2 regions of the Corynebacterium sp. c24Ua_83 genome follow, and region 2 is predicted to be linked to the other one. Evidence: predicted binding sites of a transcription regulator. Region 2 holds the regulator's gene; the other holds the start of a gene.
The links. Region 2 encodes LexA, which represses DNA repair genes until DNA is damaged. Its sites were predicted from a motif close to CGAACANNTGTTCG; they were not measured.

Region 1 (15,931 bases), on a different contig from region 2:
TGGCTCGGCGCTGGCGCTGACGGCGCAGGACCTGATTGCAACCGGCCGCTACCCGGATTCGGCCATCACCCGCGAGTACGTCCAGCACCCGGAGGAGATCTCCGGCCGGGCGATCGTGCGCCTGGCCCGGGAGGGCGATCCGCTGGCCCGCGCCGCCATCGAGGACATGGGGCTGTGGCTGGGGCGCGGCCTGTCCCTTGTGCAGGACGTGCTGGATCCGGAGCTGATCGTGATCGGCGGGGGAGTCAGCTCCGACGCGGACCTGTTCCTGGACCAGGCGGAATCGATGATGAACTACAGCATCGTCGGTGCAGGCCACCGCCCGGTAGCAGAGGTGAAAACCGCACAGCTGGGTGGCGATGCCGGTATGATCGGCGTGGCGCTGCTGGCGCGCAAGCAGCTTGAGCGTGGCGCTGAATAGGGAAGCCACCAAGGGACGGTAAGTTTTAGAACATGCAGAACAAGGCGTATTGGTTTTTCAAGTACATCCTCATTGGCCCGTGGCTGCGCGTGTACAACCGCCCCTTCACCAAGGGGTTGGAGAAGCTGCCGAAGGAGGGGGCGGGCATCCTGGCCTCCAACCACCTGGCGGTGATGGACTCGTTCTACCTGCCACTGGTATCCAAGCGCCAGCTGACCTTCCTGGCTAAGAAGGAATACTTCACCACCCCGGGCCTGGTCGGTGGCATCCAGAAGTTCTTCTTCAGCTCCGTCGGCCAGGTGCCGATCGACCGCGAGGATAAGGAATCCCAAAACGCCGCCATGGGCACCGCCCTGAAGGTACTGGAGCGCGGGGATCTGCTGGGAATGTACCCGGAGGGCACCCGCTCCCCGGACGGGCGCCTATACCGCGGCAAGACCGGCCTGGCCCGCATCGCCCTGGAATCCGGCCAGAAGGTCTACCCGGTGGCCATGATCAACACGAACAAGGCCAACCCGATCGGCACCTGGATCCCGCGCCCCGCCCGCTGTGGGGTGTACGTCGGCGACCCGATCGATCCGGATGATTTCCGCGATGCCGGCGACGACTACGCGCAGGCCAGGGCTCTGACCGACGCGATTATGGAGGCCCTCCACGAACTGTCCGGCCAGGAGTATGTAAAGGACTTCTACGCTGCTGACGTGAAGAAATCCCTCGAGGCTGGCAAGGGTTACCCGCCGGGCTCCGAGCCGCGCAGCTAGCTATTCAATAGCTACTAGGTAGCTTCTTGGTAGCTACTCGGTAGGACTTTCACCAGGCATTTGCGTCCCCTCATTGGTTTGACTTCACGCGTGTGAACCTGATTCTGTTATAAGAATTATGGCAACTAAAGCGAGAGTCGAATGGGCTGATGCAGCCAAGGGTTTGTCCATCATTGGCGTGTGCATCATGCACGTCGTCACCGGTGTTCCCGGTGGCCAGGACACGGGACTCGGCCATTTCTCTAGTTTCCTCGACCCACTGCGGATGCCACTGTTCTTCCTGGTGTCGGGGCTTTTTGCACACCGCATTCTAGAACGTTCCTTCGCTGACCTGTGGTACCGCCGATTGTGGTTCCTGCTGGTGCCCTACCTGGTCTTCAACCCGTTCCACGCGCTGACGCGCATGCGGATCGACGGCAATGTCTCCTGGCTCGGCTTGGGTAAAGCCATGGTGCTGGGCAACGTGGGGCTCTGGTTCCTCTACGCCCTGATGCTCTACAACATCTTCGCCTGGATGCTGCGCAAGCAGCCGCCGTGGCTGGCGACCCTGGTTTCCTGCATCCCGCTGGTCGTCGGAGCCTTCCTCGGCGGCGGCGAGGACATTTTCTTCCGCCACGTGCTGACGTACGCCCCGATGTTCTTCATCGGCCTGCACTACCGCGACTTCTTCTTCCGCCTAGCCCGCGAGGCCTTCCGCCCCTGGGTGGTAATCGGCAGCGCGGTGTTGTTCTTCGGCACCGAGTACGTGATGCGCACTTTATCTAAGACACTTTTTAGTGATTGGACGCCCACTGTTGCGGCTATAACCCTGGGAACGGACCTGGTGCGCTCCTTGGCTGCTGTGCCGTTTGCCATCGTCGTTTCCGTTTGGATCTGCGCGATTCCGCATGTAAACCGCCTGTTCCTGTTCGTCGGCCGCAACACCTTGCAGGTCTACGTCTTCCACCCCTTGGGCCTGTATCTTCTGGGCGGGATTGCCGGGTCCTTGGCCACGGCACACCCGGAAACGCTCTCCTTCCTGGGCACCATGGCAGGTCAGCTGTGGTGGGGCATCGGCGCTTGCGTGGTGGCCTCCGCAGTCGGCTATGCGATCGGGAAGACTCCCTACCTGGGCTGGGTGCTGTTCCCGCCGGCACTGCGGCGTCCACAAGAAGAGCAGCAACAATCTCGCAACAGCGCACCCGCAGGCGGCGAGCGAGCCCCTTCGGCCTAGCGCGACCCAAAGGGATCTAAACTGGATAATCGTGCGCTACTTCTACGACACAGAATTCATCGAAGACGGCTCCACGATCGACCTGATCTCCATCGGCGTGGTGGCTGAGGACGGCCGCGAGTTCTACGCGGTCTCTACCGAATTCAACGAGCACCGGGCAGGGCAGTGGGTGAAGAAGAACGTGCTGCCGCTGCTGCCCCCGCGCTCAGACAAGGCGTGGATGGATCGCGCGACGCTGCGCACCAAACTGCATGAGTTCCTGGTTCCCGAGCGCACCACCCGCGGTCGCGGTAAGCCTAGCGACCGGCCTGAGCTCTGGGCCTGGGTGGGCGCCTACGATCACGTGGCCCTGGCGCAACTGTGGGGCGATATGACGGGCCTGCCCTCCGACCTACCGCGCTTCACCCACGAGCTCAAGCAGCTGTGGGAGATGGCCGGCCGCCCGCGGCTACCCGAGAGCCCGAGCAATGCCCACGACGCGCTGGCGGACGCCCGCTTCAACGTGGTGAAGTACCGCCTGTCCATGGAGGCCCTGCAGTCCTAATCGCCCCGCCGGGGCTTCAGCGCAAGGGCCGCAGCCGTGGCGCCCCGCGCAGCTGAAAGGGATCTAAATGGCAATGAAACAGGCCACATACAGTATGATCTGCCTATGGCTTGGACTATTGATGCACCGTTAGATGAACTCCCCGATCTGCCGCCGCTGCCAGCGGACATGGCGGAGAAATTAGAAGACGCGCTGTCCCGCGACGCGAAGCAGCAGCCCAGCTGGGATCCGGACCACGCGGGCCGCGTGCGCAAGATCCTGGAATCCGTGCCGCCGATCGTGGTGGCCCCGGAAGTTAAGAAGCTGAAGAAGCAGCTGGCAGACGTGGCCTTGGGCAAGGCTTTCCTGCTGCAGGGCGGCGACTGCGCCGAAACCTTCGAGACGAACACCGAGCCGCACCTGCGCGGCAACGTTAAGACCCTGCTGCAGATGGCAGTCGTGCTGACCTACGGCGCCTCCACCCCCGTGGTGAAGATGGGCCGCATCGCCGGCCAGTACGCGAAGCCGCGCTCCGCGGACCGCGACTCCAACGGTTTGCTGAACTACCGCGGTGACCTGGTCAACGGCGTGGAGGCCACCGAGGAAGCCCGCGCCCACGACCCATCCCGCATGGTGCGCGCCTACGCAAACTCCTCCGCGGCGATGAACCTGGTGCGCGCGCTGACTAACTCCGGCACCGCCGACCTGTACAAGCTGCACGAGTGGAACCGCGAGTTCGTGACGAACTCCCCGGCGGGTGCCCGCTACGAGGCCCTGGCCACCGAGATCGATCGCGGCCTGGAGTTCATGTCCGCTTGCGGTGTGACCTCCGAGAGCCTGCGCTCCGCGGACATCTTCGCCTCCCACGAGGCTCTGGTTCTGGATTACGAGCGCGCAATGCTGCGCCTGGCCCACGACGAAGAGGGCAACGACGCGCTGTACAACCTGTCCGCGCACCAGGTGTGGATCGGCGAGCGCACCCGCGGCCTGGACGACGCGCACATCCGCTTCGCGTCCCTGATCGCCAACCCGGTGGGCGTGAAGATCGGCCCGACGACCACCCCGGAGGAGGCTGTCGGCTACGTCCGCCAGCTGGACCCGAACAACACTCCGGGCCGCCTGACGCTGATCACCCGCATGGGCTACGACAAGATCCGCACGGCCCTGCCGCCCATCGTCGAGGCAGTGGAGGCCACCGGCCACAAGGTCATCTGGCAGTGCGACCCGATGCACGGCAACACCTACACCTCCAACAACGGCTACAAGACCCGCGACTTCGATCGCATCATCGACGAGGTTCAGGGCTTCTTCGAGGTGCACCGCAAGATCGGTTCGCACCCGGGCGGCATCCACGTGGAGCTGACCGGCGAAGACGTTACCGAGGTTGTCGGCGGCGGCCAGTCCATCACGGACCTGGACCTGCCGGAGCGTTACGCCACCACCGTGGACCCGCGCCTGAACACCCAGCAGTCGCTGGAGCTGGCGTTCCTGGTCGCGGAGATGCTGCGCAACTAAAGCGCTAAGCGCCCGGGCGCCGGTATCAGCCCTGGGCGCGCCCAAGCCAGCGCCCAGCTGGCGTGCAAGCGCCGGCTGCGCGCGAGCTTTTAGACCGTGGTCAGCGTGACCACGGCACCGCGGTGGCTACGAGCGCTGGGGCCGGGGGATTGACCCAGAACCAAGCCGTTGGGATCCCCCTTGATCTCCACCTCGAAGCCCGCGTCTTCCAGCTTCTCCCGAGCCCTTTCCCCAGTGAGCCCCAAAACCCAGGGCACGCGCTGGGACGTTGACTCGCGGATCTCCACATCTGTGTTCTTCGACGGGTCCACCAGTTCACCCGCACCAGGCGATTGCTCTGCTACGTCGCCGGAATCCTCGGAAGAGTCCTCCACGGGGGCGCCATCGACCGGGTTGAGGCCGGCCTCCCGCAGAGCCTTACGGGCGTCATCAATAGAAAGACCCTGCACGTCCGGCACCTCGATTGCGTTCGAGAGCACCAGAGTCACCTCCGATCCGGACTCGACCTCCGCGCCCTCCTTCGGGTCGGTGCGGATGGCCTGGCCGGCGGGGATGTCCTTGTTGAACTCCTCGGTTTCCTCGGCGACCTGCAAGCCAGCCTTCTCCAGGGTCTTCTTCGCCCGCTCGCTGTCCTGGCCTTTCACGCCCGGCACGGTGACGGGGCGCTTGCCCTTGCTCATGCGCACCTCGACGGTGGAACCGGTGTTTACTTCGGTTCCAGCGGCGGGTTGAACCTCTGCGACGTGGCCTTTTGCGATCTCGTCGGAGTAGACGTCATCGCCCTTCTTCACCTTGAGCGTGCGGTCGGTGAGCTTGTTCGTGTAGTACTGCAGGCTCGAGTTGGTGCCCGGATCCGGGACCGTTGGCTTGCCCAGGGAAAGCAGTACCGCGACTTCGGAACCCCGCACGGCCTTCTGCCCCTTGGCGGGATCGGTGCCCATGACGGTGTTCTTCTCCGACTTATTGTCGTAGCGCTCGTCCAGGGTGGAGCTGAAACCAGCTTCCTCGACAGTGGCCTGAGCTGTGGCTTTATCCATGCCTATTACGGTCGGGATTTCGCCGTAGCGGCCCGTGGTGAACCACCATCCGCCCAGCACCATGCCAATGACCAGGGCGATGAGGAGGACGATCCAGAAGACCGTCGCCACCGGGGACTTGTTGCTGAGCTTCGGCGCCCGCCGTGCTGGCCCCGGGCGGTGCGGTGCGTGACGGTTTTGCGCGTGCGGTGCCGGGTTATGTGGCACAGGGTTATGTGACGCAGGGCCGTGCTGTGCATACGGCGCGTGCGGCTGGTGTTGCATGCGCGTCGGGTTGGTGTGCGGGGCGTTGGCATTGTGGGGGAGCACCCCCTCGCCCGGTTCGCCCGGCCGCTCCGCGTACCCCGGTCGGCCTTCCGGCTGGAATTGCGTGACGGCGGTGTGGTGCGTCCCCGGCCGAGCGCGATCCTCCTGGGGCAGGACGACCGCGCGGGTGGACATAGATTCGTCGTCCCACGGGGTGCGCTCGCCGAAGTCGGTTCCCGCCAATGCGCTGCGTACGGCGGACTCGGTGGGGGCGGGCACCTGGAAATCGGGGACGTCGAGGTCCTCGGCGGCCTGCTCTACGGCTTCTAGGAACTCGGCGCCGTCTACGAAGCGCTGCGTAGGGTCGCGGTGGCAGGCGCGCAGAACCAGCTCGTCGATCTCCGGCGGGATATCGGGCATCAGCGTGCTGGGGGCGGGGACGGGGCGGTTGATGCGCGCCATGGCCGTCTCGATGGGCGTGCCGCCCTTGAAAGGCGTGCGTCCGGTGAGCAGCTCAAAAAGCAGGATGCCGGCGGAGTACACGTCGCTGGCTTGAGTCAGGTTCTCCCCGCGCACCTGCTCCGGGGAGAGGTAGCCGACGGTGCCGATGACCTGCCCGTTGACGGAGGTGGTGGCGTTGGTGGGGTCGCCCATCGCCTTGTTGATGGCACGCACCAGTCCGAAGTCGGCCAGCTTGACCTGGTTCCGGTCGCTGATCAGCACGTTATCCGGCTTGATGTCGCGGTGGATCATGCCCTTGGCATGGGCGATCGACAGCGCGGTGAGCACCGGCCGCATCACTGCGATGGCGGCGTGGGGCGGCATGGGGCCGCGCTCCTTTAGTAGTTCGCGGAGCGATCCGCCTTCGACCAGCTCCATCACCAGGAAGACATAGTCGTCGTCCACGCCCTGGTCGAAGACGTTCACCAGCGACGGGTCGCTGAGCTTCGCCACCGCGCGGGCCTCGCGCTCGAAGCGGGTGCGGAAGGCAGGTTCGCGGGCGAGTGCCGGATCCATCACCTTGACCGCCACTTCGCGGTCCAGGCGCGTATCGATAGCTGCATAGACTGTGGACATGCCACCGCGGGCGATCTGGGCGCCGATGCGGTAGCGCCACTCCAGCAGGTCTCCGGGGTGTAGCTCGCTCACGTCTATTTTCAGCCTCGTTTTCTAGCGGTTATCAGGGTCTATGGGTGGGCTTACAAGAGATGCTCTTGTGTGTAGTTGTGCTCAGTGTTACGCAATTATTCTAGTGGTACTCGTGTCATTATACGTTTAGCCTGGTGCGCGCCCTACTCGTTTCCTATTGACTCTTATTGACGCCCACGCGCTACAGTGGCCACCGTGAGTAAAGAAAACAAGCACGCAGAAGATCACGGCACCTCCGCACGCTCTGGCGCACGCCCTGGCCAGGAGGGGCAGGGGCGCGTACTCGCGGAGCCGGTGAACGGCGTTCCCGCTGGTGAAGAGGTTCTGACCCTACCAGAAGTCGCGGAGCGAATGAACTTGGTTGTTACCAAGGTCATGGACATTCTGGGCAAGAAGCAGCTGCTGGCAGTCGAGATCGACCGCGTGCGGCACGTGCCGGCCCGCTTCTTGGACGAGGACGGGCAGCTGAACCGCTTTGTCCCCGGGGCGATCGCCCTGCTGAGCGACGGCGGCTACTCCGACGCGGAGATCCTGGATTACCTCTTTACTGAGGACGACTCTCTGCCGGGGCGCCCGGTGGATGCCCTGCACGGCCACCTTGCCCGCGAGGTGATGCGTCGGGCGCAGGCGATGGCAATTCTATAGCCCACCGCGCCTGCTGCGCCTGCTTATCCTGCTGCCCCTGCTGCTGACGGCGGGGCGGAAATTCCAGGCAGGCCTGGACCACCCAGGCGAAGATCGCCGCGAAGGCGAGCACCCACCACAGTGCGTACAAGCGATTGTTTCCGCCGCCGTCGAACATGAAGGTAACCCACATGCAGAACACGCTGGTGAGGTAGATGACCATGCGCGATTGGCTGGCCAGCACAACCAGCGCTAGGGGCGCGGTGTAGTACCAAGGCAGCGTCACCGTGTTGAGCACGCAGGTGATCGCATAGGCGACGGCCATGCCGGTAAACGCGGTGCGCTCGTCATGGCGGAACAGCCACCAGCTGGCGACCAGACCGAGGAGCATCAGGGCGCTGCTGACCGGACGGATCGCATCCACCAGCACGTTGAAAGTCAGGTCGTCATTGATACGCGACAGCACGGGCTCCAACGAGGAGGCGAGGAAGGACGGCAGCGCCAGGGGGTTAATGACCTTGGAGTTGCCGGTAACTTCTGTGACCCAGCCCCACGTCTGATTGGTTAGGGCGGTCACGAGCGCCAGTACGCCTACACACGCCAGCACGCTGAGCAGACCCGCCCACACCAGCGTGCCGAAGCGGCGCCACGTATCGGCAAGGCGCAGCCACCGAGCCTTGCCTGCGGAGTAGGGCAGGGGGCCTGCCAGTCGAGCAACCATGATCCAGACGACGAAGGGCAGGGCGATAAACGCCGTGGCCTTCAGCGCTGCCGCCACTCCAATCAGGGCCGATGCAGCCAGGCCGCCTGGAACCGGCTGCAGCTTCACCGCGCACAGGCAGCCGAGAAGTACCAGCGCCATCATCATGTTCTCGGTGTGCATACCGCCCACCAGGTGCAGCACGCTCAGGGGGTTGAACACGCCCAGCCAGACGGCAACGTCAGGCCGGATACCCAGATGTGTAGCGAGCTTCGCCACCGCCCAGGCCATCATCAGCACGGATGCGATGGAGAGCAGCTTAAAGGCGAAGATGCCGGCGGTGATGTTATCGCCGGTGACGGAAGTGATGGCCTGCCCCACGCCCATGTGCAGGGGGCCGTAGGGCGTGGTGGTGTTGCGCCAGTCGGCGCTGACCTCGAACAGCAGAGGGCCGGGGTTGGCCGCCGCGCCGACCTCGTAGGCGTTGAAGCCATCGCGGGCCAGGGTGCCTTGCATCAGGTAGGAGTAAATATCCCGCGACATCAGCGGTCCGGCCAGCACCAAGGGGCCGATCCAGGCGGCGACGGCGGAGCGGCGCAGCGGCTCACCGTGCACGAGGATATGCCGCCCGACGATGATCCAACTGAGCACCATCGCCGCCAAGGCGAACCACATCACAACCGTCACCATGCCTGCGGCATGGCCGAAGGTAAAGGAGCTTAGGCCGATGACCTGCATGATGCCACCGCGCGAGCGCACGGCGCCGACGCTGTGGGAGGTGATCGTCAAAATGATGCTGCCGACGAGCCCCAGCCAGATAGCGCGGCTGTAGCCCACCGACTGCAGCCAGTAGCGAACCCGGTCCGCAAAGCTCTCCGCAGCCGCCGTCACAACACACCACCGCCGGTGATACGGCGGGCAGCCAACGCTCCGGAGAGGATGACGGTAGGCACACCCACTCCCGGCGTGGTCGAGGAACCGGCGAGCACCAGGTTGTCCACACCGAACGCGCGGGCATTTCGAGGCCGGAACGGGCCAGTCTGGGTGAAGGAATGCGCCAACGCGAACGGGGTGCCCGCGCCGAAACCGTGGTCGGCCTGCCACGAGGCCGGGGTATCCACCCGGGCGGTGCGGAAGTGCTCAGCAATACCCGTGTAGCCGCGGGCCTCCAGCATCTCCACAAGTTCCTGGACGTACGGGTCCGTGACGTTCTCCCAGTCGATATCTGCCGAACGGAGGTTCGGAGCCGGGGCGAGGATGCTCAATGGTTCAAAGGCGCTGGCCGGAGGAGACACGGCGTCACCCTCAAGTACACCGCCGAAGGTGCGGTCAGCAACAGATCGCGCCGGGCGAGTAAGCAGCAATGATGGGTCACTCATCAGCCTGCCGCGACCGTGCGGGGCGGTGATCTCGCGGAAGGTTTCGTCCCATGCCTCCCCGAAGCTGATGGTGTGGTGGCGCTGCGACTCCCAGCGGCGGGAAACGTCCGTCGGAATGCTGCCGTGGATCACCACCGCCGAGGGGGACCAACGCAGTGGGGCGACCTTGCGCCACACGCGGCGGGCGAAGGAGCGGGAAACCAGCCCGCTTTCCCGGCCGGAACGGGTGAGCAGCTCGCCTACCACCGGCAGATCCGGGGTGGCCACGACCGCATCGCACTCAATGTACTCGCCGGAACGGGTGCGCACGCCTGTGATGAGGTCCTCCGCGAAGTCTACGTGCTCGACCGCATCCGAAGTGATGATGCGCCCGCCGGCGGCCCGTAGTGCCGCGGCCATGACCTCCGGCACCTCGCTCATGGAAAAGTCCGGGTAGAACACTCCCATGGAGGTATCCATGTGTGAAATGACGGTGTAGACTGCGCGCGCGTTCTTTGGCGCTACACCTGCGTAGAGCGCCTGGAAGGTAAACAACCGCTGGAGTTCTGCGTCGGGGATGTGCCGTGCTGTGGTCTTGCCGAGGCTGCCGAAGGCGCCGAGGGAGCCGAGGTGGCCAAGGTCGGACGCCGCAGCGGGCGTGGACAGCAGATCCAGCGCACCGTCGAAGTCGGCGGCTAGGAAGTTCTCGAAGCTGGCGCTGAAGACATTCTGCGACCATTCCCGGTGGGTCAGATAACCGGCGGCCAGCTCGTCTGTGGCGGCGCGGTCCAGGCCCTTGGAATCCGCGAAGCGGCGGATCTCCGCCACCATCGCATCGCGGTCGGCGAAGACCTCGGCGTGGCGGCCGCTGGCAAACTGCGCGTGATAGGCCGGAGCCAGGCGCTGGGGAGCCCACGGGCGCTCCAGACCCAGCTGCTCGGCGGCGGCCTCGGAGCGTAAGTCGATGCCGACGGAGGCCACGGCGGATTCGACCAGGCCGGGCATCGTCAGCACGGTGGCGCCGGTATCGGCCACGAAGTCCCCGTGTGCGCTGGTCAGCTGCTCGCTACGGCAACGGCCACCCACGGCGTTGGCGGCCTCGATGACGGTGACCTCGCGCCCCGCGGAACGCAACCGCAGGGCGGCGGAAAGCCCGGCCAGTCCGGCGCCGATCACAACTACGCGCTCGCCGTTGCCGGGCAGGCGCTTGCGCATCGTGGGGCGCGTCATGGGTACCAAGGGGCTGGGCAGGCTCAGGTGACGGCGACCGTCGGCAGAGCGGGTGGATAGCTTCATTTAAAACCTCCGGTGCGTTAGTTCTTCCGCCAGCTGGGTCAGCTCCGCGGTGATGTCGGTGCCCAGACCACCAGCTTGCAGGGAGTCGATGGCCCGCTGCGTGCGCGCCTCGATCAGCTTTTCCACCTCGGCCTGCGCGCCCGTGTCGTAGATGATGTCGCGGAGGCGTTCGATGTCCGCCTCCGCGGACTGCGCGCCCTTGCCGAGCCCTTCGCGTAGGGCTGCGACCTGGGATTCGTCGCCCCGCTGCAATGCCTCGTTGATAAGGGTGGTGCGCTTGCCGGTGCGCAGATCATCGCCGGAGGGCTTGCCGGTGACCTCCGGATCGCCGAACACTCCCAACTGATCGTCGCGCAGCTGGAAGGCCTCGCCGATGTCCTGGCCCACAGTGCGGAGCATGGTCTGAGTCTGTTCGTTGGCGCCCGCCAGCGCGGCGCCGATGTGCAGCGGGCGGGCGACGGTGTAGGAGGCCGTCTTGTACTTGATCACGGCAAAGGAATCGGCGACGTCCTCGCTGCCGTTGGCTTCCAGGGCGATGTCCAGGATCTGACCGGCGATCACCTCGGTGCGCATTGCCCGCCAGGCTGGGCGCGCCCGCTGTAGCGCGGTGGTGCTCAGCCCCGAGCCGTTGTACAGGTCGTCCGCCCAGGCGAAGGCGAGGTCGCCGATGAGGATTGCCTGGCTGACCCCGTAGTGCTCGGAGGAACCCAGCCAGCCGCGTTCGCTGTGCTTCGATTCGAAGGTGCGGTGGGCGGTGGGGAAGCCGCGCCGGGTATCGGAGCGGTCAATGATGTCGTCGTGGATGAGGGCGCAGGCCTGGATGAACTCGAAGGCAGACAGTGCGTTCAGAATGGCGCCCTGGTCGATGCCTGCAGCTGGCGATGAACCGCCGCCGCCTTCGAGCGCCGCGCGGATGCCGGCCCAGGCGAAGGTCGGGCGGACGCGCTTGCCTCCATTGACGATGAAGTCGCGCAGCACCGTGATGGCACCGCTGACGAGGGAGCCGATGTGGGAGAACTCCTCTTGGGAGCGGCTCAGGTACTCCTTTAGTTGGGCATCGACGGCGGACGGAACTGCGGACAGTGGGGAATCGAGGCGCCAGGGGTGCGCGGCCAGCTCATCGGTACTCATGGCTCTCTATTCTAAGGGCTCGCGCGACAAGTGCGAGCAACGGTAGTGCTGGGATGACGCCACCGTGGCGGGCGGGTGGCACGGGGCAGCGAACGGACAGGCCGCGGGGGTGATTGCGCGCAGGGAAAATACCAAATGTAGACCAAAGCCTTGAAATGGACAGCTCTGTCTATATGATCTTTGGGTATGGCTAGTATCCGCAGGCAGGTTGCCGTATCCCAGTCCCTTTCGCTCTACACTCCCGGGCGCGTTCCGTTCTCCGTGGAGTTCATGCCGCCGCGCGATGACGCGGCCGAAGAGCGTCTGTGGAACGCAGCCGAGGCATTCCACGACCTCGGTGTGAGCTTCGCCTCGGTAACTTATGGCGCCGGCGGCAGCACTCGCGAGCGCACCCTGCGTGTCGCCGAGCGCCTAGGTACTAAGCCGCTGACAACCCTGGTGCACATGACGCTGGTGCAGCACACCAAGGAAGAGCTGCAAGACATGCTGCGCACCTATGCCTCGCTGGGGCTGACGAACCTGCTGGCGCTGCGCGGCGACCCGCCGGGGGATCCAAACGCCGAATGGGTGCCCACCCCCGGTGGTTTGAACTACGCCAGTGAGCTGATCGAAATGATCCGCGAAATGCCCGAATGCGCCGACTTCGACATCGGCATCGCCAGCTTCCCGGAAGGCCACTACCGCACGGGATCTTTGGAGCAGGACACGGAATACACTCTGGTCAAGCTCCGCGCCGGAGCACAGTACTCGATCACGCAGATGTTCTTCGACGTGGACCACTACCTGCGCTTGCGCGATCGCCTGGCGAAGGCGGATCCGGAGCACGGCCAGAAGCCGATCATCCCGGGGCTGATGCCGATTACCTCTCTGCGGAGTGTGCGCCGCCAGATGGAGCTGGCGGGTGCTGCTCTGCCACCGAAGCTGGAGAAGCGCCTGCTGGATGCGGCAGCCGGGGACGAGGTCGCCAACCGCGACGCCATCCGCGAGGTCGGCATCGAGGTGACCACTGAGATGGCCGAGCGTCTCATTGCCGAGGGAGTTCCGGACCTGCACTTCATGACGATGAATAACGTGCGCGCCACCCAGGAGGTCCTGCATAACCTGGGCATGGCTCCGGCATGGGGGCCGGGGCTGGGTCACGACATGGTGCGCTAGCCACAGGCGCACTCGACGCTAGGAGTGGCCCGTTAGCTGCGCTTGCGTTGCAGAATTCCGAACGGCCGGGGGTCCGCCGGGAACTTAAAATTCCGCAGCACATCGGTAAACCCGGCCTTGCGATAAAGCTGCCAGGCCGCGTTGGCCTCGCCTTCCACCTCGGGCGTGGAGAGCATCACCGTGTTCTGAGGTGTTCGCTCTAGCAGGTCGTTCAGGATTGTGGTGCCGACGCCCTCACCTTGCGCCGGCGGGAGTACATGTATTTCGGATAATTCGGCGTAGGCGTGCAGTATCCGGGTGGCCTCCGCACGGGAGTGTCCGTTAAGCACTAGACCGCGGGCGACTTGGCGATACCACCAGGTGTTGGGGGAGCCACGGAAGGTAAAACCGATGCCCACGCAGCGCTGGCGGGCGTTGCCCGGATCCGGCTGTTCCTCCGCGCGATGTAGGAGTGCCATGCTGCAAGTGAAGTCCGGTTGGGATCCGTTGTAAAACCACAGAGACTTGCGCTGGGGGTGCGTCTCGTTTGGATAGTCCATGGCCGCAAGGTGAATATCGATGAGCTCGTCGAGCCGAGTGATGAAGTGGCGATTGGTGGCGGGAACCACGGACACGCGCATGGGGGAATCGGCGGCGGGGGGTGTGCGGGGCGTGTCCTGGGGCATGGCTTCAATAGTGCCACTGCTGGGGGAGGCGATGGAGGAAGATTGGCGCGAAAGATGACGATTAGAACATATGTTCTATTTTGAGTCTTGTTTTCGGTGATATGTCCGAGGCGCTTCCTAGGGTGAGGCCTAACGGTCAAGACGATAGGCCAACAAAGCGATAGGCCAAGAGAATAAGGGGACGAGACGATGGACGAGAACATTCAGGCCCAACCCAAGCAGCTGGGGGCGCGGGCTCGTTACAGTCGCAGTCGCGGGGTGCGGGGGTTCCTGGACGAGGCGGAGCGCCAATTGGAGCTATCTCGATCGGAACTACGTGAGCCCGAGGCGATCGTCTATGCCTATCGAGCTGCCTTGCGGGCGGCGGGTGCTTTGATTGAGTGGGAGATGGCCACGCGAAAGCGTCGACCTTCCGGGAGTGCGTGGGTGAAGCTGCGGGTTTTGCGCCCCGACTTGGAGGATTGGGCAGAGACTTTTGAAGTACACGCACGGGTAGCAAGCAGGGCGGGGTTGGGGCTTAATCGAGGGCTGCCCGAGAATGCGCGTGGCACGATCTATCGCGATGCTTGCGATCTGGTGGACCTTGCCCGCGGGGTAGTGAACTACCTGCCGGAGGTTGCCTAGATCGAAAGCGGGCATTGTTTGAAAACCGCAGGTTGATGTAGGGTGGATGGGTGAGAAGTGGGCGGAGCTCGCCCGGGCTGGAAACTTTCTTTACGTCTTAAGCGTTAGGAAGAATAGCCGCAAACATTTGGGAGGTCGCGATGGCTCTATCGGAGCAAGAGCAGAGGATGCTCGCGGAGATCGAACGGGCGTTGATCGCCGAGGATCCGCGCTTGGCAAAGCAGGCTTCCAGTAGCGGCGAACAGACGATCAGCTTCAACATCCGCTCGATTGCGCTCATTGTCCTTGGCCTTGCGGTGATGGTTGGCGGCATTGCCGCGGCTCAGCTCTCGCTGTGGTTCGTGGCGCTGAGTGTGCTCGGGTTCCTGATCATGTTTGGCGGCGGCCTTCTGGCATTCCAGTCCAACGATGATCCGGAGACTGCGGCCATCAAGCGCTCCAAGTCTTCCAAGAGCGGCAAGCCCGGTGTGGCGAAGAAGGCTGGCTCGGGCCACTCCGGTGGCATCGGCGACAAGATGGAAGATAGCTTCCGTCGCCGCTTCGAGCGCTAGGTCAAGCCCGCTAGTTAGATCTAACTTCAGGAACCACCGTCCTCCATGCATGGAGGACGGTGGTTTTGTCGTATCCAGTCGAAACCAGGGGGATTCTCCCCACTTTGCCCCACCTCAAGCCTTTTTGATCTCTCTGGTGTTGTGGACGGGAGCGTCCAAGCGTCGGCAGAGGGATGGCTTGAATATTCCTAGCTGCGCAAATGTCTCAGTTGGCTGAGGTGAAGGGGTGGGGGAATGGTGGCGTCACAAAGAAAGAAGGGTGAGGGGTCGTGTGTGAAGGGGTGAGGGGCGAAGGGGTAAAGTCCAGCTTGAACGTTGTTGATGTGAAGAATATTGAGAAAAGATGCGCACAAACACCTCGTGTTGTGGAGTTTGTGGGGGAGAGTGGGGTAAAGTGGGGCTCGTTGGAACAAAGCTGTGCCAACAACTCCAAACTTCATAGCGAAACCACTGGTCAGGGCTAGTAACAGTCCGCTACCTACGGCAAAAACGGCGATAGAAAGCAAGAGATCTTCCAACAGAAAGGGGCCGATGTATGTTTTTCGGCACCTTCACGCCGAAGCTGGACGACAAGGGTCGACTGACCCTGCCAGCAAAGTTTCGGGAAGAGCTCGGTGACGGCCTGATGGTCGTGAAAGGGCAGGATCGCAGCCTGGCTGTGTACCCCAAGGCAGAGTTTCTGGTGCGGGCGAAGAAGGCGGCTGAAGCCTCACGCACAAACCCGAAAGCTCGCGCCTTCGTGCGCAACCTGGCGGCCAGTGCCGACGAGCAAACCCTCGATTCGCAGGGGCGCATCTCAGTCTCGGCGATGCACCGGGACTACGCGGGGCTGACGAAGGAATGCGTTGTGATCGGCAACGTCGACTTCATTGAGATTTGGGACGCCGAAAGCTGGGCCGAGTACAGCGCGGAGCACGAAGAGGATTTCTCTGACGGCGACGACGAAGTGTTGGCGACATTCC
Region 2 (15,931 bases):
CGCTTGACCACCAACAGGACGGATCTTTCGATGGTCGTGAAACGCGTCTGACACTCGCTGCACTCACGGCGGCGGCGAATGGATACGCCCATTTCGATAGAGCGCGAGTCGACTACGCGGGAGGATTCAGAACTGCAAGAGGGGCACAACACGCCACCCAGCTTAGTCCTTCACCTCAACGGGACAGAAGATACAGAAGCTACAGACGCGACAGACTTGTTCGCCACCTAGATGGATCCTCCTTAAGGGATCAGCATGGGCGCGAGGCCAACTAGTGCGGACATTGCCCCCAAGGACACCATGGTCGCACCCGGAGAGTGAACCACGCGATCCACACGCGCCCGAATCGCCTCGATACGGTTCGGCTGTACTTCGAACACCCTTTCGTTAGCGCCCGAAATCCGCGCAGCCCTCTCCCTGGATATCGAACGGGCTACCGGCGCCGTAGAGTAGCCGTAGGTGTTCGATTTGCGCCCCTCACTCACCTGATCCCAATCCGGCTTAAGCACCCGCGGCTGGCGCAGCGGGGCTACCCGATCGTGGCGCGTCACCCGGGCGCGCGTGGCAGAAGAACGGAAGGTCGCAGACTGGCGAGACGTTGCAGGGCGTACGATCGAGGTGGTCATCTACTTACTCCTTGGTGTATTGGCGGCATATCAGCAGCGCATCGGCGCCACCTTCGAGGCGGTGCACAAGACTTGCTTCGCTGCGATTCACAGTAAACCATCCGCGCCAGACATGTTGTGGATACTTAATAGAACACTAGATCACGTGTTCTAATTCCGGTTGCACTCAGAAATTTAGCACGCCCGTTCGAACGTGTCTAGCGGAATCTAAACTTTTTCGAACACACACACTAGAAATTCTCCTTTTATCGGGTAAAGTCGATTGAGACAGCTGAAGCGAACAGCTACTGCCGAGTACCGAATCCACACCGAATACCGAGCGAGGTAGATCCCGTGAGCACCGACGATTCCACCGATAGCCCCACACCGCGCCCGCGGCTTGGCCGCCCGCCGAAGTCGGAAGCCGACAAGCGTGCGGAGAAGCAGGCCCAGAAGGATGGCCAGAAGCCTGCCTTGAGCACCCGCCAGCGCCGCATTCTGGAGGTCATTAAGGATTCGACGGTCATCCGTGGCTATCCACCGAGCATCCGCGAGATTGCGGACGCAGTGGGGCTGCACTCCACATCTTCGGTTTCCTACCACCTCACCCAACTCGAGAAGCGCGGCTACCTTCGCCGTGATGGCAAGCGCCCCCGCGCCGTCGACGTGCGGGCATTCGACGGTGGCCAGCTGGGCAACGAGGGCACGAAGAACAACACCAGCAAGCCCAAGGCCAACGCTTCGGCTCCGGAGCCGGCCGCCGACGGCGAGATCATGCCGGAGGCAACTTACGTTCCGGTCGTCGGCCAGATCGCTGCCGGCGCCCCGATCCTCGCAGAGCAGAACGTTGAGGCTCACTTCCCCCTCCCCCAGGAGCTCGTGGGGAATGGCGAGCTATTCCTGCTTCAGGTCGTGGGCGAATCGATGCACGACGCGGGCATTTTCAACGGTGACTGGGTTGTCGTCCGCTCGCAGTCCGTCGCCGAGTTCGGCGACTTCGTGGCGGCAATGATCGACGGGGAGGCAACGGTCAAGGAGTTCCAAAAGGATTCCGACGGCCTGTGGCTGATCCCCCACAATCCGCTGTTCGAACCCATTCCCGCCGAGGAAGCGACGATCCTGGGCAAGGTCGCCGCGGTCCTGCGCAAGATCTAGGTTCCCCCCATTGGTTCTGACGCCGCCGTTTCCAGCCCGCAAGCAACTAAAATGACGCTTATGGAATCAGCAGAACGGCGCCGTCAGATACTCTCCCTCACCGCCATTCACGGCAGGGTAACTGTGAATGAATTGGCGGAGAAGTTCGGCGTCACCGCAGAAACAATTCGCCGAGACCTAGCGGTCCTCGACGACGGCGGCGAGCTCTTCCGCGTCCACGGCGGCGCCGTGCCCGTACAAAACTTCCGTACGGACTTCACCACGCTCGCCACCAGGTCGAAGGCCGCCCTCGGGGCCAAGCGCGCAATCGCCCGGGCAGCGGTGCAGCTGCTGCCACCCTCTGGAACCGTGTTCATCGACGCAGGCACCACCACGGGCGTATTCGCCGAAGCAATCGCGGAAGCCAACGCAACGAACGACCCGAAGCTCATGGCGCCGAAGCTGAACATCGTCACGAACTCGCTGTTCATCGCCACTACCCTGGCGGAATCCTCGCGCTGCGATGTGCAGCTGATCGGCGGGCACGTCCGGGCGGCCTCCCAGGCCGTCGTCGGCGACCTAGCCACCCGCGCCCTCGGTGTACTACATGCGGACGTGTCCTTTATCGGCACCAACGCGCTCACCATCGACCACGGCCTATCCACCCCAGATGCTCAAGAGGGGGCAATCAAGCGCGCCATGGTCGCCAACTCCGATTCGGTAGTCGCCCTGTGCGATTCCACCAAGTTCGGCCTCGATTACCTCGTCAGTTTCGCCAGCATCGATGACATCGCCGCCATCGTCACCGACCGCGGCGCCCCCGAGCTGTACGTCAACGAACTAAGAAGCTTAGGCATCGACGTCACCTTTGCCGACTAGCTCCGCCCGACTAGCTACTCAGTGACGACAAATTCCTCCAGCTCGGCGGCGACCACCTTCGGCAGCCGGACGTCCAGCTTGGTTCCGGCCGCGTCGTAATCCTCCGCAATCACCGTTCCCAGCTCGTGGACCTTGGCCACCACATCGCCACGGTCAAATGGAACGTGCAGGGTCACGTGAGAATCCAGCGAGTTGAGGAACAACTCCAGCTGGGCCTCCAATTCCGGAATGCCCTCCCCTGTCTTCGCGGACACATACACGGCATCCGGAATGCGGTGCCGCAGCTCCGCCAGCACCAGCGGGTCGGCTGCGTCGATCTTGTTGATGACCAAGATCTCCGGCGGCGCCTCCTGCCCGGATTCCTCCACGATCCCACCGATCACGGTGTTCACTGCCTTGATCTGCTCCAGCGGGAACGGGTCGGAGCCATCCACAACGTGCAGCACCACATCGGCGGCCAGGACTTCCTCCAGAGTGGAACGGAACGCCTCCACCAGCTGCGTGGGCAGGTGACGGACGAAGCCCACCGTGTCGCTGAACACCACTGTGCGACCGTCCGCCAGGCTCGCGCGGCGCGTCGTCGGATCCAGGGTGGCGAACAGGGCATCCTCAACCAACACACCCGCACCCGTCAGTGCGTTAATCAGGGAGGACTTGCCCGCGTTCGTGTATCCCGCAATCGCGATCTGAGGGATGGCCGAGGCGTCACGCCGCTCTCGCTTGACCTCGCGAGAGGTCTTCATCGCCGCAATCTCCTTGCGTAGCTTCGCCATGTCGGAACGCAGGCGGCGGCGATCCGCCTCGATCTTCGTCTCACCCGGACCGCGCAGGCCCACGCCACCGTTGGACCCCGCGCGACCGCCCGCCTGCCGGGACAGCGCGCTACCCCAACCGCGCACGCGGGTGATGAGGTACTCCATCTGCGCCAGCGAGACTTGCGCCTTGCCCTCCTTGGACTTCGCATGCTGGGCGAAAATATCCAGAATCAGCATGGTTCGGTCGATCACCTTGACGTCCAGTGCCTTCTCGAGCGCGATCATCTGGCCCGGGCTCAGCTCACCGTCGCAGACCACCGTATCGGCGCCGGTTTCCTGCACCACGGACTTCAGCTCCTCGACCTTGCCGCGGCCGATGTAGGTTCCGGAGTCGGGCTTGTCGCGCCGCTGGTAGAGCATCTCCGCCACCTCGGAGCCTGCGGTTTCGGCTAGGGCTCGCAGTTCCTCCAGGCTCGCCTCCACCTGCGCGATCGTCCCGGTGGTCCACACGCCGACCAGCACGACCTTCTCCAGCCTCAGCTTGCGGTACTCAACGTCGTAGCCGTCGGACTGTTCGTCTGTGTAGGTATTTACTCCGCGGGATAGCCGTCGGAGGCTCGAGCGCTCCTCCAGATCGAGCTCGCCGACCGTGGGCGCCGCGTGCGAATCATAAAGGTGTGTAGTGTGTTCGGTTTTATCCATCTTTTCCGTCATTACGCTCTATTTTTACCTGTCAGGGGCGGTAAATAGGAAATTTGGTGCGGCGGACTAGAGTGGTGGGCATGATTCCTGAACTCCGCAGCATTGGTATGGATTTCCCCAAGTGGCAGCAGGCCCTCGAGGCCGCATATGGCTCCGGCAACCTGGGCGTGTCGGGTGAGGTTCGCGGCGGCCAGGTTCTGCAGTTCGACGACCCCTCGGGCGCCCGCATGGTCGTGCTTGCCGTCGAGCCCTTCGGCTCCTTCGCCAGCTACACCGGCGGAGTGCCCGCCACGGCGCACCTGTCGATGCTGAACGACATCATCGGCGTGCTCGACGTTGTGGACGATAGCCCCATGCTGCAGATCTCCGGTCAGCAGGCCCCGACGATCGCTTCCCTCACCGCCACCATCGCTCAAGGCCCTTTGCTTGTGGACGCCCCCTCGTTGGAGTACCACCAGTTCCACATTGGGGCTCTGGCCAATTCCGTGCGCGTGTACGGGGACTCGACTGAGTTCGCCAAGGACGGCGGCCTGAAGGTCGGCGTGGTGGATTCGAGTGGTTTGCGGGACATCAACTCCCCGTCTGCTGCCCCGCATGCCACGGCGGAGATCGCGGTGGAGGCCACTGACTGGTCCCGCAAGGTCAACGCTCTGACGGGGCAGAAGTTCTGGACTGCCACCGTGACCTCCCCCTTCGAGTTCACGGTGGTGCTACCCGAGGATGCGGTCGACGAGGAGCTCGCACAGTCCGATGCCCCGTTGATCGTGGCCGGTACCGTGCAGTTCACCGCCAGCACCGTGGATGCCGCTGGCTGCGGCGGCGCCTGCGGCTCCGGTAGCTGCGGCTGCGGGGGCCACTAGAGGACTGTTTGGCCCCAGGCCACAATCGCCGAGGGCCCGCGGAGTACCGAGCCATCCTCGGAGACCTCCACCTCCACGGTGCCCCCTGGAACGTGCACGGTGACGGTGCCTGTTGCCAGTTCGGCGTCAGCAAGGGCAGAAACAGCGGCGGCGACAGTGCCGGTGCCACAGGAGCGAGTCTCCCCCACCCCGCGCTCATGGACGCGCATGTGCACCGCGCCCGCATCGTCCAGGGGCGTGAGTACCTCGAGGTTGACCCCCGCCGGGAAGAACTCCGGGTCGAACTGCACCTGCTGGTCGATCGGCAGCTCCTGCAGTTCCTGCGCCGTGAGGTTCGGCACCACCGCGGCTAGGTGCGGGTTGCCCATATCCACGCCGAGGCCGGCGACCTTCATGTCTCCCACCTGTGCGGTGGACACGCCCAGCACTTCCGGGGCGCCCATCTCCACGCTCACGATCGCGTGCTCCTGGTTCTCCCCACTCAGCTCGTGAACCTCCACCAGCTTGCGGCCCGCCCGGGTGCCGATACCGAACTGTTCACCGACGGTGATCTTCCCTTGTCGGCACAGCACATGGGCGAAGGCACGTACCCCGTTGCCGCACATTTCTGCCAGGGAGCCGTCGGCGTTGCGGTAGTCCATGAACCATTCGTCACCGCGCACGCCCGCGGGCAGTTCGGCCAGCACGCCCGCACCCACCAGCGCGTCGCCGGTGGCAATGCGAATCACGCCGTCGCCGCCGATCCCGGCCCGGCGGTCAGCAAGGTGCCGCACGCGCTCCTCGGTGAGCTTTATCTGGGTCGCCTCGTCCATCAGGACAACGAAGTCGTTCTCCGTGCCGTGGGCCTTGATGAATTCGATCATGCGGAACACTTCCCTTGCTTAATAATGGCCTTGCTTACTGCTGGCTGCCAATCCCTAGCGCTTCCGTGGCCGCGCGGACCGGGTCGGGCGAGTTGGCGTCAATCCAAATAATGCGCTTATCCCTGCGGAACCAGGAACGCTGCCGTCGAGCATAGCGACGGGTGCCGGTTATCGTGCGGTCCACGGCTTCCTCAAAAGTGAGCTCGCCCGCGAAATAGTCCAGCACCTGCGCGTATCCGATGGCCTGACCGGCGGTGGACTCGCGGACCAACCCATCGGCAACCAGGGCACGTACTTCATCCACCAGACCCTGGTCGAACATCTGGCGCACGCGCAACTCGATGCGGGGGTTCAGCCACTCGGCAGGCGCGTTCAGCCCCAACAGGCGCATGTTCCAGCGGGGCGTGGAATTCTTCGGCGGCTGTGAGGCCGCGAAAGGCTTGCCGGTCAACTCGATGACTTCGAGGGCGCGGACGGTGCGGCGCGGATCGTTGTCCTCGATAATGCGCGCGGCCTCGGGGTCGATCGTCGCCAGGTGCTGGTGCATGGCGGCCACCCCACGGACGTCGAGCTCGCGCTGCCACTTCTCGCGCACCATCGGATCCGTGGGAGGAAAGTCCCACTCGTCCACCAGCGCCTGGATGTACATCATGGAGCCGCCGACGATGATGGGCGTCTTGCCCCTGGAAAAAATTTTTTCCACCGTCTCGATCGCCCCCGCGCGGTACTCTGCGACGCTTGCGGGCTTGGTCACCGGCCAAATATCCAGCTGGTGGTGCGGGATCCCCTGTCGCTCTGACGGCGGAACCTTGGCCGTTCCGATATCCATGCCGCTGTACAGCTGCATGGAATCGATGTTCACCACCTCCCCGTCCAGCCGCTTGGCCAGCTCCAGGGAGATCGCCGTCTTGCCAGAGGCGGTGGGGCCAACGACTGCGATCGGGCGGATCTCAGTGGAAGAACTCATAGAAACCCAGTCTAGCGGTGCGGCTGGTGTAATAATTACTTCATTGCCCTATACGAAGCTGAGAGGCTAAGAGGCTACAAGGCTAGAAAGCGTATAAGGCGATTGGCATGTTTTGGTTTTAGGTAGGAGTACCCGCAATGACTGATCCCACGAATCCTCGTCCGGTCCCGAAGCCCGGCCCAAAGCCGGGGCCCAAGCCAGGCGCCAAGCCTGGGCTGAAGGGAGTGCAGACCGGGGGTGTCAGCATCCCCAAGAACGACCCCGCGAAGTTCGGCCGCGTGGATGCGGACGGCGTGGCATGGCTGAAGACCGCCGACGGCGAGCGCCAGATCGGCGAGTTCAAGGCCGGTACTCCCGAAGAAGGGCTGAAGCACTTCGGCGCCCGCTACGACGACCTCAGCACCGAGGTGCAGATGCTCGAGGCGCGTCTGCAAAGCCACCCGGAACAAGCCCAGACTATCCGCCACGACGCGAAGATTCTGCAGGATTCCCTTCCCACCGCAGCCGTCATCGGCGACATTGCCGCGCTGGATGCCCGCCTAGAAAAAGTTTCCCAGCGCACCCAGACCGCCGAGAAGCAGGTCGCGGAGGCGAAGCAGGAGCGCCGCGATTCCGCATTGGCGCAGAAGGAAGAGCTGCTGGGAGAGGTCGAGGACATCGCCGCAGCCGACCCGTCCACCGTGAACTGGAAGCGCTCCGGCGAGCGCATCCGCGCGATCGTAGAGCAGTGGCGCAGCATCAAGGGCGTGGAGCGCTCCACCGACGACGAGCTGTGGAAGCGTTTCTCTAAGGCTCGCTCCGAGTTCAACCGCAAGCGTCAGGCGCACTTCGACGAGCTGGACCGCAACCGCGAGCGGGCGCGGCTAAAGAAGGAAGATCTGATCGAACAGGCCGAGGCGCTGCAGGATTCCACTGACTGGGGGCCAACCAGCGCCAAGTACCGTGACCTGATGAGCCAGTGGAAGGCCGCAGGCCGCGCCCCGCGCAACGTGGACGACCAACTGTGGGGGCGATTCCGCAAGGCACAAGACGTGTTCTTCGCCGCCCGCAAGGCGGATTCCGCCGAGCGCGACAAGGAGTTCGAGGCCAACGCGGAAGCCAAGCAGGCCCTCATCGACGAGTACTCCCCGAAGGTTGATCCGCAGGCGCACGGAGTGGACAAGGCCCGCAAGGTTCTGCACGAGCTGCAGGAAAAGTGGGAACAGATCGGCTTCGTACCGCGCGGCCGCGTGCGTGAATTCGAGGACAAGATCAAGGCCATTGAGGCCCGTGTGGAGGAGGCTGCGGATGCCGAGTGGCGCCGCACCGACCCGGAGGCCCAGGCGCGCGTGGCCCAGTTCCAGGCAAAGGTGGACCAGTTCAACCGCGAGGCCGAGGCCGCGGAGAAGGCCGGTAAGTCCGCGAAGGCGGAGAAGCTACGCGGCCAGGCCGCGCAGTGGCAGGAGTGGGCAAACGCCGCCGCTGCCGCCGTGGAGGGCTAGTCCTCCTCGCTCTCCTGCTGGGGCTCGCTCTCCTTCTTTTCGAGCTCGGCCTTGCGCTCGCGGCGGGCCTTCGCCCGGGCGCGGCGGTCATCGACGATCTCCGCATCCTCGCGGTCCTCGATGCCCGTGCGCAGCCGCTGCTGTGCCAGGCGGGATTCTTCGTCGCGGTGGGCCTCCTCGCGGCGCGCTGCAGCTAGCGCCCGCTGCAGGGGATTCTTTTGAAATACAACCGCAGACAGTGCGTAGAAAAGCACCGTTAGACCCACCAGGCTGAACAGCAGCGGGATGGCCGGGCCGTCGCCCGACTCCGTCGGCGGCTGGGTCTGGCGCACCCAAATCGCAAACACGTTGTACCACCAGGCCACACCTGCAAAGGCCCAGTTCACCCACGCCACGATCCACGATTTCGAAACCAGGGTTCCGATGGTCAAAAGGATCGCGATAAGGCGCAGCCAGGAGAAAATCATTTCCGGCTTAGCCGTCGCGCCGTCCTGCGCCACCTGGGTGTTAAACAGCACGTCGTAGCCGCGCACGTCGCCCGCGTGCGGCAGGAAGATGATAACGAGGGGAACCAGGAAGCCGAAGACGATCAGCGGCACGTAGCGGCCCAGCACCACGCGCCCGGCTATCTTGCGCTCGGCACCGCTGAGGTCGCCTCGGTACTGCGCCAGCGCGTCATCTCCGGCTTCCTGTTCGGAGCTCTTGGCGCTCTTGCTCTCACTACTCACAGCCGCATCCTCCCGTGCTGCATCCGCCCGCCGCCGTCGGCTCGGGCTTCTTTATGCTCGGCATTCCTAGTCCGACGCCCACAGGCGCCGTAGTCGGAGTCTCTCCCAACTCTGTCATGTCCCCCGCCCGGGTGCGCGTGTGGCTCGCGACTCCGCCGTCGGCGATGAGGAAGTGCGGCGCGGCGTCAGTAATAACAACCTCCACAACGTCACCTGCCCGGATGTCGCCTTCGGGCGTGAAGTGCACGAGGCGGCCGTCGCGGGAACGCCCGGAGCGGCGGTGGGTGCGGTCGTTCTTACGCCCGTCGGCCTGCACCAGCAGTTCCTGCGTGGTGCCGATGAGCTTGCGGTTTTCCTCTTCGCTGATGCGCTCCTGCAGTGCGAGGAGGCGCTCGTAGCGGTCCTGCACGACGGCCTTCGGCACCTGGTTTTCCATCTCCGCGGCCGGAGTGCCGGGTCGCGGAGAATATTGGAAGGTGAAGGCGCTGGCGAAGCGGGCCTTCTCCACTACGTCCATGGTCGCCTGGAAGTCCTCCTCAGTTTCACCGGGGAAACCGACGATGATGTCGGTGGTGATCGCCGCGTGCGGGATGCGCTCGCGCACCTTGTCGAGGATCGCCAGGAACTTCTTGGAGCGGTAGGAGCGCTTCATGTCCTTCAGTACCTTGTCCGACCCGGACTGCAGCGGCATGTGCAGCTGCGGGCACACGGCGGGGGTCTCCGCCATCGCGTCGATCACGTCATCGGTGAACTCGGCCGGGTGTGGGCTGGTGAAGCGGAGGCGTTCCAGGCCTTCGATTTCCCCGCAGGCGCGCAGCAGCTTGGAGAATGCGGTGCGGTCGCGCTCCAGCGTTTCGTCGGCGAAGCTCACGCCGTAGGCGTTCACATTCTGCCCAAGCAGCGTCACTTCGCTCACGCCCTGCTCCACCAGCGCTTTGACCTCGGCCAGGATCTCGCCAGGGCGGCGGTCCTGCTCCTTGCCTCGCAGCGAGGGCACAATGCAGAAGGTGCAGGTGTTGTTGCAGCCGACGGATACGGAAACCCAGCCGGCGTAGGCGGATTCACGCTTGGCGGGGAGCACGGAGGGGAATTCCTCGAGCGCGTCGAAGATCTCCACCTCTGCCTTGTGGTTGTGCGCCGAGCGCTCCAGCAGGGTGGGCAGCGAGCCTAGGTTGTGGGTGCCGAAGACCACGTCGACCCAGGGGGCTTTGTCCACCACGGTCTGCTTGTCCTTCTGCGCCATGCATCCGCCCACGGCGATCTGCATGCCGGGGTGCTCGTCCTTGATGGCCTTCATCTGACCCAGGGTTCCGTAGAGGCGCTTGTCCGCGTTCTCGCGGACGGCGCAGGTGTTAAACACCACGACGTCCGGCGTGGCGCCCTCGTTTGCGGGCACGTACCCGGAGTCTTCCAGCAGGCCGGACAGTCGCTCGGAATCGTGGACGTTCATCTGGCAGCCGAAGGTGCGCACTTCGTAGGTGCGACCGGCGCCAGAGTTCTCGCTCGTTTGCGTCTGAATCGTCTGTGTCACGTGGATTACCCTACCCCTTTGCCCACCGCGTTTAGAAAAGTGAGGTCTTAGCTAGTGACGCCCGCTACAGCTCCTCTATTCGTGCGTCTAGCGCGCGGCGAGCATATGCCAGGGCTACGCCTTGCGGAAATCCGCGGCGGGCGGCCACGCCCACTACTCGGCGCAGTGCCTTGTCGTATTCCTTGCGGTCGGCGGGGCGGGTTTTTACGCTGGCTGCCTTCTTGGCTACGAGCTCCTCCAGGATCTGCTCCTGGGATTCCTCGTCCACTTGTGCCAGCGCGTCCTCGATCAGTACTGCGGCGATGCCCTTGCGCTGTAGTTCCCGGCGCAGCACGGCGACGGACTTCTTTTGATTCTTCTCCCGCTGCCGCACCCACTCTTTGGCGAACTGAGCATCGTCGAGCATCCCGTTTGCCGTGCAGCGGTCGATGACCTCCTCCACGCCCTCGGGCTCGAACTCCGCATCGAGCAGCCTTTGGCGCAGCTCCTCCGTGGAGCGTGCTCGGTGATTGATCAAGCGCACCGCCTTGGCCTTGATCGGCGCGAGTCTTTCCTCCTCCGCCGCATCCAGGAACAGCTCGCCCTCGCCGGGCGAGTAGTTGGCGATCGCCTGCCGTAGCGCTTCTACCTTTTGGTCGCGCTCGCTTTGCCTAATCGGCATCGTCAGTTGGCATCGTCATCGTCGAAGTTCGGGCTCAGCTCTATGGGCTTGTCCTCGTCCGCCTGATCCTCAGCGGCTTCCCCAGCCGTCTCGCCCTTCATCTTAGCGTAGGGGCCGATCTTCAGTTCGCGGGCGATACGGTCCTCCAGCTCCGCGGACAGGCCCGGGTTGTTCTTGAGGAACTCGCGGGCCTTCTCCTTACCCTGGCCCAGCTGGTCGCCGTCGTAGGTGAACCAGGAACCGGACTTCTTAATCAGGCCTGTCTCCACACCCAGGTCAATGATGGAGCCCTCCCGCGAAATGCCCTCGCCGTAGAGGATGTCGAACTCCGCGATCTTGAACGGCGGCGAGACCTTGTTCTTCACGATCTTCAGGCGGGTTCGGTTGCCCACCACGTCCTGGCCATCCTTCAGCGCCTGGATACGGCGAATATCGCAGCGTACGGAAGCGTAGAACTTCAGCGCCTTACCACCGGTGGTGGTTTCCGGAGAACCGAACATCACGCCGATCTTCTCACGCAGCTGGTTAATGAAGATCGCGGTCGTACCCGTCTGGTACAGCGCGCCGGTCATCTTGCGCAACGCCTGGCTCATCAGACGGGCCTGCAGGCCAACGTGCGAGTCGCCCATTTCGCCATCGATCTCCGCCTTGGGCGTCAGCGCCGCCACGGAGTCCACCACGATGATGTCGATGGCGCCCGAGCGGATCAGCATGTCCGCGATCTCCAGCGCCTGCTCGCCCGTGTCCGGCTGGGAGACCAGCAGCGCGTCGGTATCCACACCCAGCGCGCGGGCGTACTCCGGGTCCAGCGCGTGCTCCGCATCCACGAAAGCCGCGATGCCGCCGACACGCTGCGCCTCCGCGATTGCGTGCAGGGCCACGGTGGTCTTACCGGAGGACTCCGGCCCGTAGATCTCCACCACACGACCGCGCGGGAAACCGCCGATGCCCAGCGCCGCGTTAATTGCGATGTTGCCAGAAGAAATCGCCTGGATCGGCGGGCGAGTGTCGTCGCCCAGGCGCATGATCGCACCCTTGCCGAAATCCTTCTCGATCTGCGCCATCGCAAGCTCCAGCGCCTTCGACCGATCCTTCCCCGCCGCGGCGGTCTGCTTCTTCTTCGGTGGCATAGAGTTGCTGCTCCTTACATCTGCTGTGACGTCCGGTGTGTTCAATTCCGGTGTATTCAATATCGTCATCTTCTTCGCACCCCCGATCTCCTTAGACCGGGAGTACTCCGAAAAGGTTCATTGATAGTTGTACTCGACCGCGCGGACAACCATCGTTTCCGACACACACCCTACACGAACCTTTGTTCGATTGTTTAACTGACCATCCCACCAGTCCAGACTGTGGGCGTCAATAAAGAAAAGGCTAGATATCCTCACCCAGGCGACGCTCTTCGGGCACGTCGAAATCATCACACAGCGCCAACCACACATCGCGCGGATCATACCCCTGTTCGATTAGAGCAGCAGGCGTATCCCCTAGCGAACTCAGCACGTGAGTATCCGCAATAAAAGCCCGAAAGCTATCGCCGAACTCGCCCAAAGTCAGCCGATCAAACTCTGTTCTGCGCATGGTCTACCAATGTACACCCCCACCCAAGAGCCTCGCCTTGAACGGTGTTCAAGTTTTGGCTCATCTGGGTTATCATCATACTTATGTCATCCTCAGAAACTACAAAATTTAAGGCGGTAGATCTCGCGTACATCGCTGTCTTCGCAGCACTCATTATCGTCCTCGGCGGCGTGCAGTTGCCTGTCGGCGTGGCCGGCGTGCCTATCGTCCTGCAAAACATGGGCATAGTCCTGGCCTCCCTCATCCTCGGCTTCTGGCGCGGCGGCCTGGCCACTACCCTCTTCATCGCCGTGGGCTTCGTCGGCGTCCCCAACATGGCCGGCTGGAAACCCGCAGCCGCAGCCGTCGCGGGTCCCACCGTCGGTTACATCGTCGGCTACATCATCGCCGCCTTCGTCATCGGCCTGATCGCCCAGTACGCTCCACGCAACGCGAGGGCACGTACCGCCGTGTTCTTCCTCGCGGGCATCGTTGGCGTGATCATCCAATACCTCTGTGGTTCGATCGGCCTGATGGTGCGCCTCGGCTACGACTTCAGCACCGCCCTGGCGGCCAACACCCCATTCATCCCCGGAGACCTCATCAAGGTCACAATCGCCGTCGCCATCGCGCTGACCGTCACCAAGGCAGTGCCAGACCTGCTGCCAACGAAGCGCAAGGCCTAGAACATGCCCCAAATCGAGTTCGAAAACGTGGGCGTCACCTTCGATACCTCAACAGGCCAGCGGACCGTCCTCCGAGACATCAACCTTTCCCTCAACGAACGCCGAATCGGCATCATCGGCGCTAACGGCTCCGGCAAGTCCACCCTGGTGCGTCTCATCAACGGACTCGCCGAACCCACCAGCGGGCAGGTGCGCGTCGCTGGGCTCAATGTAGCCAAACGCGGACGCGAGGTGCGGCGCAAGGTGGGGTTCGTCTTTAGTGACGCCGACAACCAGATCATCATGCCCACGGTTGCCGAGGACGTCGCGTTCTCTCTGCGCGCAACCACCAAAAGTGGCCGCGAAAGAGAAGAAAGGGCAACCGCCATGCTGCGCGCCATGGGGCTGGAGCACCTCGCGGACGCCTCCCCCCATTTTCTTTCCGGTGGCGAAAAACAACTGCTGGCTCTGGCCTCGGTGCTGGTCGTGGAGCCAGAGCTGGTGATCGCAGATGAGCCCACCACCCTGCTGGACCTCGGCAACCGAAAAATGATCGCCCGCAGGCTGGCGGAGCTACCGCAGCAGCTGATCGTGGTGACTCATGACCTGGAGCTTGTAGAAGGCATGGACCGCGTTCTGTGGATCTCCGATGGCGAGGTACGCGGCGACGGCCCGCCCGACCGCGTGATTGCCGACTACGTGGCGAGCTTCGGCGGGTAGGTAAGTTATGGCAAAGTCCCTGCACATCAACGTTCCGCTGTCGGTGTACCACCCGGGGCAGTCGATTCTGCACCGCGCCCGCCCGGGTCTAAAAATTTTTTTGCTCTTCTTTTTCCTGGTCGGCAGCGGAATCTGGGCGACCGCGCCGTGGCAGTCAGGGGTTGTCGCCGGATTCACCGTCGCGTGCTACGTGGTGGCGCGAATCCCGGTGAGCTTAGCGTTGCGCCAGCTGTTGGCGCCCGCCGTGCTGCTGCTGGCCTTCGCCGCGCTGCTGTGGTGGCAGCGGGACTTCCCCACCGCGCTGACCTACTTTGTGGTGATCCTCTGTGCGGTGGCCATGGCGACCCTGCTGACCCTGACCACCACCATTGGGCAGCTCATGGATGCAGTCGAGGCGGGCCTGCGCCCGCTGGGCAAGATAGGCCTGCCCGTGGAAACGATCAGTCTGCTGGTGGCGCTGACCATCCGCCTGATTCCGCTGACGGCGCTGACGGTCAACGAGGTGCTAGACGCAAGAAAAGCACGGGGCGCATCGCGCTCCGTGCTTGCCTTCGGCGTGCCGGTGATTGTTCGTAGCCTATTGCGAGCCCGCCGCCTCGGCGAGGCGCTGAAGTCCCGCGGAGTCGGTAACTAGCTGAAAACTAGCTTTCGCCTCGCAGCTGGCGCATACGCTCGGCCACTGCGTCCTGGCTGACGTTGCCCGCCTGCGGCTGGGCCTGCTCGATGGCCTCCTGCTGCTGCGCGCCGCCCAGCTGATTGTTCGCGCCGCCCTGCATCTCCGCACGGATCTGCTCCAGGCGGGAGTGTCCGGCCATCTGGATGCCCGCCTGCTCGACCTCCGCCATGCGGCCCTGCACGGAGTTCTGTGCCAGCTCGGCCTGCCCCAAAGCGTTGGCGTAGCGGCGCTCGATCTTCTCGCGCACCTGATCCAGGTTCGGGGAACCATTCGAGGTAACGGCGTTCATGGACTGCAGGGAATCGGCGACCTTCTCCTGCATCTTCGCCTGCTCGAGCTGGCTCAGCAACTTGGTGCGCTCTGCGGCCTTCTGCTGCAGCTGCATGGAGTTGCGCTCCACGGCCTGCTTGGCTTGCGCGGCCTGCTGTAGAGCCTGGTCGTGCAGGCTCTTCATGTCCTCCACCGACTGCTCCGCCGTCACCAGCTGTGCAGCAAAGGCCTCGGCGGCATTTTCATACTCCATGGCCTTCTGCTGGTCGCCCTGTGCGCGAGCCTTGTCGGCGAGGTTCAGCGCCTGCTTGGTGTTGGCCTGCAGCTTCTCTACCTCTTCGAGCTGGCGGTTCAGCTTCATCTCCAGCTGACGCTGGTTACCGATAACAGCCGCTGCCTGCTGGGATAGTGCCTGGTGCTGCTTCTGCGCCTCTGCGATGGCCTGTTCGATCTGAATCTTCGGATCAGCGTTTTCTTCGATCTTGTTGTCGAAGAGCGCCATCAGGTACTTCCACGCCTTCACGAACGGATTGGCCATGAGCTATTGCTCCTTCATTGAGAGGTAAAAACGGGCTAAAAATATTTCTTTTGCGCGGATAATACTACCAAGAATCCGTCGCACACCCCTGCACTTAGGCTCGTTCGACAGCCCCCGCCGCCATGTTCGCAGCCAGCTCGGCAGCCGCCGCATCCAGAGCCATCATCGACGCAGCTTCCAGGATCACCGAAGCCACCGAAACGGCCATCGCATGGCACACGCTGGCCAGCAGCTCAGAGGAAACTTCCTTGCGGCCACGCTCCAGCTCGGACAGGTAGCCCGGGCTGACATTTGCCAGCGAGGCCAGCTGCCGCAACGTAAAACCGTTATTGGTGC

Region 1: a site for LexA is predicted at 13,858-13,871, ahead of QKE30_RS03715 (SAV_6107 family HEPN domain-containing protein). Genes of this name have one in related genera too.

Annotation. Positions count from the first base shown of each region.
Region 1 is NZ_JASBOI010000003.1:134,407-150,337, reverse strand. It holds gene QKE30_RS03775 (ROK family protein) at 1-421, shown strand, start outside; gene QKE30_RS03770 (lysophospholipid acyltransferase family protein) at 454-1,182, shown strand; gene QKE30_RS03765 (acyltransferase family protein) at 1,301-2,395, shown strand; gene QKE30_RS03760 (polyadenylate-specific 3'-exoribonuclease AS) at 2,427-2,939, shown strand; gene QKE30_RS03755 (3-deoxy-7-phosphoheptulonate synthase class II) at 3,045-4,433, shown strand; gene QKE30_RS03750 (PASTA domain-containing protein) at 4,523-6,865, opposite strand; gene QKE30_RS03745 (Rv2175c family DNA-binding protein) at 7,160-7,510, shown strand; gene QKE30_RS03740 (alpha-(1->6)-mannopyranosyltransferase A) at 7,410-9,080, opposite strand; gene crtI (phytoene desaturase family protein) at 9,077-10,843, opposite strand; gene QKE30_RS03730 (polyprenyl synthetase family protein) at 10,844-11,974, opposite strand; gene metF (methylenetetrahydrofolate reductase [NAD(P)H]) at 12,161-13,129, shown strand; gene QKE30_RS03720 (GNAT family N-acetyltransferase) at 13,162-13,794, opposite strand; gene QKE30_RS03715 (SAV_6107 family HEPN domain-containing protein) at 13,984-14,418, shown strand; gene QKE30_RS03710 (DUF3040 domain-containing protein) at 14,559-14,969, shown strand; gene mraZ (division/cell wall cluster transcriptional repressor MraZ) at 15,505-15,931, shown strand, end outside.
Region 2 is NZ_JASBOI010000001.1:128,845-144,775, reverse strand. It holds gene nrdR (transcriptional regulator NrdR) at 1-152, opposite strand, end outside; gene QKE30_RS00665 (hypothetical protein) at 243-626, opposite strand; gene lexA (transcriptional repressor LexA) at 960-1,760, shown strand; gene QKE30_RS00655 (DeoR/GlpR family DNA-binding transcription regulator) at 1,821-2,618, shown strand; gene hflX (GTPase HflX) at 2,633-4,087, opposite strand; gene QKE30_RS00645 (hypothetical protein) at 4,156-4,935, shown strand; gene dapF (diaminopimelate epimerase) at 4,932-5,798, opposite strand; gene miaA (tRNA (adenosine(37)-N6)-dimethylallyltransferase MiaA) at 5,833-6,765, opposite strand; gene QKE30_RS00630 (DUF349 domain-containing protein) at 6,903-8,246, shown strand; gene QKE30_RS00625 (hypothetical protein) at 8,243-8,974, opposite strand; gene miaB (tRNA (N6-isopentenyl adenosine(37)-C2)-methylthiotransferase MiaB) at 8,967-10,505, opposite strand; gene recX (recombination regulator RecX) at 10,570-11,166, opposite strand; gene recA (recombinase RecA) at 11,169-12,296, opposite strand; gene QKE30_RS00605 (DUF3046 domain-containing protein) at 12,541-12,747, opposite strand; gene QKE30_RS00600 (biotin transporter BioY) at 12,831-13,412, shown strand; gene QKE30_RS00595 (ABC transporter ATP-binding protein) at 13,416-14,111, shown strand; gene QKE30_RS00590 (energy-coupling factor transporter transmembrane protein EcfT) at 14,119-14,745, shown strand; gene QKE30_RS00585 (PspA/IM30 family protein) at 14,753-15,595, opposite strand; gene QKE30_RS00580 (helix-turn-helix transcriptional regulator) at 15,690-15,931, opposite strand, start outside.